Linked DNA regions of Lacibacter sp. H407. The protein of the gene in region 2 interacts with the protein of the main gene of each other region in a pairwise test. Links are inferred from orthologs where the notes say so. Each region holds a gene or a part of one and is shown on either strand. Other genes may lie near its edges.

What was found. The genes of interacting proteins can lie anywhere in the genome.
Region 1: the proteins of WG989_RS18370 (region 2) and WG989_RS20825 interact in binary tests that used the Escherichia coli proteins (3 or more experiments, as listed by UniProt). The link is inferred for Lacibacter sp. H407 from one-to-one orthologs.

What each region holds. Positions count from the first base shown.
Region 1 is NZ_JBBKTU010000003.1:103,859-108,087, forward strand. Bases 954-4,229 are described here. They hold WG989_RS20825 (2-oxoglutarate dehydrogenase E1 component), read right to left. Parts: upstream 3,905-4,229; coding sequence 1,154-3,904; downstream 954-1,153. Other genes in these bases: WG989_RS20830 (glycoside hydrolase family 3 N-terminal domain-containing protein), read left to right, coding at 4,063-4,229. In the rest of the region: WG989_RS20820 (hypothetical protein), read right to left, coding at 1-916. UniProt on the Escherichia coli protein: E1 component of the 2-oxoglutarate dehydrogenase (OGDH) complex which catalyzes the decarboxylation of 2-oxoglutarate, the first step in the conversion of 2-oxoglutarate to succinyl-CoA and CO(2).
Region 2 is NZ_JBBKTU010000001.1:4,276,867-4,281,662, reverse strand. What follows is about bases 804-3,692. They hold WG989_RS18370 (ABC-F family ATP-binding cassette domain-containing protein), read right to left. Parts: upstream 3,294-3,692; coding sequence 1,314-3,293; downstream 804-1,313. Other genes in these bases: WG989_RS18365 (DUF3347 domain-containing protein), read left to right, coding at 3,478-3,692; WG989_RS18375 (hypothetical protein), read right to left, coding at 804-1,259. In the rest of the region: WG989_RS18385 (hypothetical protein), read left to right, coding at 1-151; WG989_RS18380 (hypothetical protein), read right to left, coding at 305-682; more of WG989_RS18375, read right to left, coding at 780-803; more of WG989_RS18365, read left to right, coding at 3,693-4,056; WG989_RS18360 (TonB-dependent receptor), read left to right, coding at 4,286-4,796. UniProt on the Escherichia coli protein: Genetic data indicate it may be involved in ribosome assembly or function.

The DNA of each region.
Region 1 (4,229 bases), on a different replicon or contig from region 2:
ACATCAGCTCTGCCTTCTTCTGTTCATGTACCTGTTTGAAATAAGGAACATACAACTGCATATACGGATCATCTGAGCTTTCATCGTACTCCAGTTTTTCCAGCATTACATTTACCTGCTTGAATATATTATCGTCGAGATTGAATTTTGGATTGTATGATTTATCAAATGCAATTTTTGAAAAGATGAGCTGCTCTACCCTGCTGAAATTATCCGGATAATCTCCTGTTCGCTGTTGTGCTATTGCAACCGTTTCATCTTTTGCATTGGTGATGCTGCTGATATAACTGATCACATTATTCACATTGTTGTGCGATGGATTTACAATATTCGCCATCATCATTGCCATCAGCGACGGCACGATCTTTCCCTGTTGCCAGGTGATATAGCCAAGTTTATAATGATGTAACGGATTCAGATAATTCATCAGCACACATTCTCTCGCCAATACTTCTGCTTCATCATACCGTTTGAGTCGATAGAGGGTAGTAACTTTTTGTGAGCGTGCAACAGTAGATGCCGGATAATATTTCAACACCGAATCATAGAGGCGGAGTGCCTCTTCCGGTTTGCCCATATCGTCAATGATATTAGCACGGAGCAGCAAATGATCGTGGATGCTTTGATAATTTTCCTGTTTGAGTGCAAGTTCAATATTCAGAAGCGCTTCTTCATACAAACTATCCCGTTGCAAGGCCAATGCTTTTTCGTATAACGACAGCATGTAACTGCTATCGTTGCGATGCACTTTGCCAAACAAAGAGGCGGCCTCTTTTAGTTCGCCATTATCATACAATTCAATTCCTTTTAACAGGATCTCTCTCGAATCAGGCGAACGTTCAGGAATAATTTGGGCGATGGAAGAGGAAGAGCAGAGTACGAAAATACCAACTGCAAACAAAAAAATGGTTTTCATGCTGATTGAATAATTACTTGTGTTTTTACAATGATCGGATATGAAAATAATTAAAAAACGAATTGCATCTGTAAATCGGGTAATTGAATTTCAGATACAGAAACGCCTAAAATAATATTTTATGTCGGGGCAGGCAAACTTTACCCATAACTGTGCAAATAGCCGTATAAGAGTGCGAGTCGCTACAAAAAAACCCTTAGCAAAATGGCTAAGGGTTCAAAAGAATCAATTGTAGTATTAAATTCCAAAAGCCGTATCCACGATCTCCGCCTGCTCCTGCTGGTGTACTTTATTGTAACCGGTAGCAGTGGAAGCAGAAGCTGAACGACTGATAACACCGTAATTAATGTCCTTCAAATTCATTTGCAGGAAGGAAGCAGCACCCATGTTGAGCGGCTCTTCCTGTACCCAGAACCAGGTGGCTTTGCTGTATTTATTATACAACGCAATTAACTGTTGTGTTGGCAATGGATAGATCTGTTCCAAACGAACGATGGCAACATCGGCACGATTATCTTTTGCTTTGCGTTCGGCCAGATCAAAATACATTTTACCACTGCAGAAAAATACTTTCTTCACCTGGGCTGAATCCGGATTAGTTGGATCATCGATCACTTCTTTAAATCCACCATTCACAAATTCATCTTTCAACGAATAAGTACCGGCATGACGAAGATTTGCCTTCGGTGCAAAATTGATCAACGGTTTACGGAAACTCCATGCCAACTGCCTGCGCAATGCATGGAAGAAATTTGCAGATGTGGTAATGTTTGTAATCACCATATTTAACTCTGCACACATTTGCAGAAAGCGTTCCATCCTTGCACTGCTATGTTCAGGGCCTTGACCTTCGTAGCCGTGCGGCAACAACATGGTAACACCATTCATACGATTCCACTTTTGCTCACCTGCTGCAATAAACTGATCGATCATGGTTTGTGCACCATTACAGAAATCACCAAACTGCGCTTCCCACAACACCAATGCGTTTGGATTGGCCAATGCATAACCATATTCAAAACCAAGCACACCATACTCACTCAACAAAGAATTGTAAATACGGAAATGTCCGGCAGCTCCCTCAATATGCGCCAAACGATTATGCGATTTATCGGTCACCTCATCACGCAACACTGCATGACGATGCGAAAACGTACCACGCTTCACATCCTGTCCGCTCATACGTACATCGCTCCCATCTAACAATAAACTGGCATATGCCATCAACTCACCGGTTGCCCAATCGATCTTTTGTTCGTCGTTGTACAGTTTAATTTTATCCTGAATAATTTTTTCTACTTTCTTCAATGGTTTAAAATCGGCCGGCCATTGCATGATCGATGAAAAGATCTTATCAAAATTCTCCTGGCTGATTGCAGTTACAGGTGATTGTAAAAAATCTTCTGCTGTTGCACGATGTAAACTTTTCCATGCAAGCTCAGGTGCCTGGTAATGATAAGGAAGCGGATTTTGTTTTACATCATCCAAACGTTCCTGCAGATCGCTCCAGAATTTTTTCTCCATTTCTTTTGCCAACTCTTTTGCATCGGCTTCACCATTTTCCAACAAATAGTTGGTGTACACTTCACGTGGATTTGGATGCTTATCGATCAACGCATACAAATGCGGTTGTGTAAACTTCGGATCATCACCTTCGTTATGTCCGTGTTTACGATAACACACCATATCAATAAATACATCGCTGTTAAATTCCTGACGGTAACGGGTGGCGATCTCCACACATTTCACCACTGCTTCTGCATCATCACCATTTACATGCAACACAGGAGCCTGCACCATCGCTGCTAAGGATGTACAGTAATCAGAACTTCTTGCATCATCAAAATCAGTTGTAAAACCAATTTGATTATTGATCACAAAATGGATGGTACCACCTGTATAATAACCATCAAGTTCACTCATCTGCAATACTTCATATACCACCCCTTGTCCTGCAACAGAAGCATCACCATGAATAAGTATAGGAAGTATTTTATCGAAATCGCTCTTGTACATGATATCGGCCTTTGCACGACTGAAGCCAACCACTACCGGATCAACCGCTTCTAAGTGCGAAGGGTTGGGCATCAATTTGAGATGCACTGTTTTATTATCAAGTGTTTCCACTTCACTGCCATAACCCATATGATATTTCACATCGCCACTACCCATGGTTTGATCCATTTTTGCAGTGCCTTCAAATTCGCTGAAGATCTGCTCGTATGTTTTGCCCATGATATTGGCCAACACATTCAAACGTCCACGATGTGCCATACCAATCACCACTTCATGCACATCATGATTGGCCGCCGTATTGATAATTGCATCCAATGCAGCAATGGTAGTTTCGCCACCTTCCAGTGAAAACCGTTTTTGACCAATGTATTTGGTGTGAAGGAATTTTTCAAACATCACACCCTGGTTTAATTTTTCCAGAATGCGTTTGCGTTTATTCAACGGCAAGGGTTGATGAAATTCTTTTTCAAATGCATTCGTAAGAAAATCAACTTTCGTTTGATCGCTGATATATTTGAATTCAACACCCACATTTGATGCATAGCATTTCGCCATGTGTTGCCGAATATTGCGCAGTGTTGTTTTTCCCAAACCGATCAATTGACCGGCATAAAATTCTTTATCCAGATCAGCTTCGCTGAAACCATAAAATGCCAGTTCAATATTTGCACCACGATCTTTGCGTTTACGGATGGGATTTGTTGTGGCCAACAGATGACCTTTGTTGCGATAGCCAAGGATCATTCGATAAGCCATGATCTCTTTCATCCAGTCAACAGATGTTGCAACGGCTGCACCATTTGTTGCAGCAGCAGCTCCGTTTGTAGCCGCACCACTCGATACAGCAAAATCAAATCCTTCAAAGAATTTCTTCATTTCCGGATCAACACTGTTGGGATCTTTTGTGAAATCGGTATATAAACTTTCGATGTATTGTGGATGCGAACCGGTGATGTATTGAAAATCTTTCATACTGTGGTTGATAATATGGCCTTGTTAAAAAAGGAGCACAAATATCGGTTGTTTTCATCAAAGCCCGAGCGGCCTTTTCAGCTGTTTTGCTCTTTTTTGATTTCGTTGGCGAAGCGGTTGCGCAGCGATTCGTACTTTCACTGCTGAAACAGATGATCATGATGAAAACTTTTCTTTTACTCTTTGGCTTTTTCATGTCGAATTCAACAACGGAAAACCAACCCCTTTCAACAACTCCAACAACAACCGTTAGTAAAAAAACAGTGCCACCTGATGTTGACAGTTTGGATATCAAGATCGGTCAATTGATCATCTTTGGTTTTTA
Region 2 (4,796 bases):
ATCTGCGATTGTTTTAGGCGGCTTCGCTGTTGATCAACACTACACGTACAAATACAAAACAAAAAAAGCAACTGCTGCAAAAACATTCTACCGTATTAAACAACTTAATAATGATGGCACTTACAGAATTGTAAACGAGCAATCATTCTAAATATATTCAACGAACTGTTGGTTCTCTTATAGGTAAATACGCCGTCCTTATTCTTAAGGATGGCTTTTTTTTGGAATGAGGTAAGAAGTAAGAAGCTTCAGTATACCGTCCTTTTATGATGGATTAGCGAAGGTATTTTTTCAAAGTGATAGTTTACATTTCCTTCAAGCGTACCAATGCGATGTCGATGGAAAGAGGTTCTGATTGTTCGAGTATGCAAACTTTATTTGCTCCGGCCATTTCTGCAAGATCACGAAGTGCTCTTTTTTCAATATCGCTTAATCCGCCTTCAAGGCCTTCCAGTTGTTGAATAAGGATATTCATCTTAGAAAGAAAAAAACGTCCTGTTAATCCCAGTTCCTTTAATGCCGACTGAATAGTTTCGTTTGCCGGATTAAAACTGCTGATAATATTCCTTGTGCTGGAAAAAGGTTGTATCGCTTGTTTGGAAACAGTTTCACCAGTATTCAAATCTGTTACTTCAACATGATTACGTTTGATTTTGATGTAGATGGATTTTACTTTGAACATAGGAGGGATAGTAGCTTGTTGTTTATATTATAGGAGTATAGCGTTTTTATAATTCGGCACAAGCGAGACGCTTGCGCCATTGTAAGGAATCGAGATACTACTTCTGACTAATAAATCCCTTGTAATAATGTTGGTTTACTTTATAAATCAGCCCTGAACCTCTTGGCCTGTTAGTTACAAGAGTATCTATACGCCGTAAAATTTCTTTGTCAAGAGAATCAAATTCAACAGTGTAATTATCGGAGGTTACTGGAATATAAATAAGAGTATCAATTTTATTCTTATTGGCATTGAATCGGTAAATATTTTTTTTGGCAGGGAAAAGTCCCCCTCCGTAGTAAAAGGTGAAGTCTAATTTTTTGTTTACATAGTTCTTTACTACTACATCTGAACAGCCACAGTGCGATTGTGTAATTCCTTCAATTATAAAATAATCTTTTTTTGATGTTGAGCTTTTATAAGCAACTTCAGAACGCCAGTCTTTGTAAATAAGGCCGAATATAAGTCCGCAGCCAGTTAAACATGCTGTTCCAAGAAGTAATATTAAAGAGTTGAGTAGTAATTTGCAATTAAACATCTCTATTGTATTTTTTGCTCATTTACGGTCTATCTCTAATCTACAATGGATTCATCACCCCGCCTTACTCTCCAACTCCATCACCTTCTCAAACGTTGCTTCATATTCTGCATTCAACTGTTTTAGGTCGTTACTTAGTTTTTGATAATCTATTTCTGTTTGTTTGAATTTGTCTTTGTCAGAATAAGTAGAAGGCTCCGAGAGTTGCGCCTCCATTTTATTTTTTTCAATGGTAGTGGTATTGATCTTTTCTTCCAACTGTAGCAAAATACGTTGCTGCTTCTGCAACTCTTTTTTCAGCTCTTTATTGATTGCCTGCTTTGGTTCTGCAACAGTTGAATGCTGTTGAACGACAGGTTTTTGTTCCACTACTTTCTTAACGTCTGTTTTTTTTTCACTGGCAGTAAGCTCTTTATTATCGGCTGCTTTTTTCGCCATCCGTTCTTTCCACTCTAAATATTCCGTGTAAGTGCCTTTGAATTCTTTGATCTCTTCATCCACAATTTCCCAGATCTTATTCGCTGTTTGCGATACAAAGAAACGATCGTGACTCACTAAAATAATACTGCCCTGGTATTTGTTCAATGCTTCGATCAGCAATTCAACCGAATGCATATCAAGGTGGTTCGTCGGTTCATCAAGCATCAGGAAATTGGCCTTGCTGATGATCGTTTTCGCCAACGCAATTCTTGCTTTTTCACCACCACTCAATACTTTGATCTTTTTATCGATATCATCGCCACCAAATAAAAAGCAACCAAGCAGGGTGCGTAATTCCTGGTCGGTTTTCTGCGTGCTGCAGGTTTTTAATTCATCAAGCAGTGTATGATTAAGACCTAATGATTCCAATTGATGCTGTGCATAAAAACTCTCGTCCACATTATGGCCCCATTTACGTTCGCCTTCATATTGTTCAACACCGGCAATAATGCGGAGCAGGGTAGATTTACCTTTACCATTCGCACCGATCAATGCAATTTTATCGCCCCGTTCAATTTCTGCACTTGCGTTTGTTACAATTTTATTTTCACCGTAATGTTTGCTTACATGTTTTAATTCGCACAATACTTTACCCGGCATTTTATCAACCGCAAAGTTGATGCGGATGTTTGGCCGATCGCTGGAAGGCGCTTCCAGTACATCCAGCTTTTCTAATTTCTTGATAGCTGTTTGTGCAGCGGCCGCCTTACTTGCTTTTGCACGGAAGCGTTCGATAAAACGTTCCTGCTGACGAATAAAGTCTTGCTGATTCTCAAATGCTTTTTGCTGCAATTCCATCCGGATCTCTTTTTCTTTGAGATAGAAAGAATAATTGCCGCCATAAATATGTAAGTCTTGCTGAAACACTTCCACGATCTTCGTCACCATACGATCAAGGAACCAACGATCATGCGATACGATCACTACCGAACCCTGGTAGTGCAGCAAATATTTCTCCAGCCATTCAATACTTGGGAGATCAAGGTGGTTCGTCGGTTCATCCAACAACAATAGATCGGGTTGTTGCAGGATCATTTTTGCCAGCAACACACGCATGCGCCAACCACCACTAAATTCTTTATATGGACGTTGCAGATCGGCGTTGGCAAAACCAAGCCCCTGCAGAATTTCTTCTGTTTTATGATGGATGTTGTACCCATCCAGCGTATCCATTTCGTGCAGCTTGTCGCTATACAAATGCAGCAACGCCTCGTCTTCATGATTTTTTTCTAACTGAAGACCTAATTCTTCAATTTCCTTTTCGAGCAACAATATTTTTTCGAATGCGCCCAATGCCACCTGTAAAATGGATTCAGACGTATCAAAACTCAACAGATCCTGGTGCAGATAACCAATACTGGTATTGCGGCTGCGGATCACTTCTCCCTTCGATGGTAAGTATTCGCCCACCAATAGCTTCAATAGCGTGGATTTACCCGTACCATTATAACCAATCAGGCCAATCCGCTCATTCGGATGGATATGCCAGGTAGCATCTTCCACAATAGCTCTTGCGCCAAACTCAAACGTTAAATTCTGAAAACCAGCCAACATAATTTTAAAAATAAGCGGCAAAGATAAGGTTAAGTACGGGGTTAGAAGTAAGAAGTACGAGCCCTTTTGCAGGGTTGCCAACCTTTTAACTGTTTGACCGATATTTCAGCTACTTCACAAAGGTTGGCAACCCTAAACAGCTCGCTGCAAACCTCACAGGTCTTATCTTTGCCAAAATTTTTTTATGAAAAAGACTTTGCTTATCCTCTCCGTCATTCTATCAGCAGTAGCTTGTAAAAACAAAGAAGACAAAACAACTGAACCGGAAGTAACTGAACCGAAAGCTGCGAACGGGTATGCTTATACTGAACCATTCAACCAGTCGATGAACAATGTGTTGAATGCGTATTACAATTTGAAAGATGCGTTTGTAGCAAGTGATACGGTGAAAATAAATACAGAAGCTGTTGTTTTGAAGAACTTATTGGATAGTTTGAAATTGGATGAGGTACAGCAGTTTGATACACTTGGTTTTTCAAGCATCAATGGACGTCCCGGTGATGTGGCAGCAGAGATCAGCGGCATGTTGGGTGAAAAAGAACTGGAGAAAAAACGTGAATCGTTTGAAATGGTGTCGAATGCATTTTATGATATGGTACGTGTGATCAAACCAACAGGAGCAACTATCTACTATCAATATTGTCCAATGGCGTTTAATGATAAAGGTGCGTATTGGCTCAGCAGTGCCGACAGTATCATGAATCCTTATTTCGGCAAAAAAATGTTGACCTGCGGTGAAGTGAAGGAGACGTTGAAGTTCTAAGAAGGCGAGTGGGGAGTTGTGAATGGTGAGTGGGAAGCCGATAGCCAGTAGTTTGTAGTTAATAGTTTTTAGTTCATTCAAATTCAAAATATCAGACTGTTCATCCCCTCCTTGGAGGGGAAACGGCCTGCAACAAAGCGTAAGGATTAATGGGGTGGGCTTTTGGTCTAAACAAAAACGCTGCCAGCTTGTAATAGAGAGACACTTCTAAAACCGGGAAAATTTCCGCATGCACTATTTGAAACCTATCATTTCTCTGCTGATCTGTGTGCTCACAATAACATCTGCATCCGCACAGGATAAATTCACCATCAGTGGGTACGTGAAAGACAGTACCAGTAATGAAACCATTATTGGTGCAACTGTTGCTATCAAAGGCCGCACAAAAGGCATCAGCTCCAACCAGTACGGATTCTTTTCCATTTCAATTGAAAAAGGTAGTTATACATTGGTCGTATCGCATGTAGGGTACGAAGCAAAAGAACTGTTCATTGAGTTGAATGAAAACCGGCAACTGAATGTTGACCTTTCTCCACGCATCAGCATTTCACAGGAAGTGATCATTTATGCACGCAAGCGTGACATCAATGTGAAAGAGGCGCAGATGGGAAAATTTGAATTAAGCATGAACCAGATACGTTCTGTTCCTGCATTGGCCGGTGAAGTAGATCCTATCAAAGTATTACAATTATTACCGGGCGTACGCAATGCAGGCGAAGGTAACAGTGGTTTGTATGTAC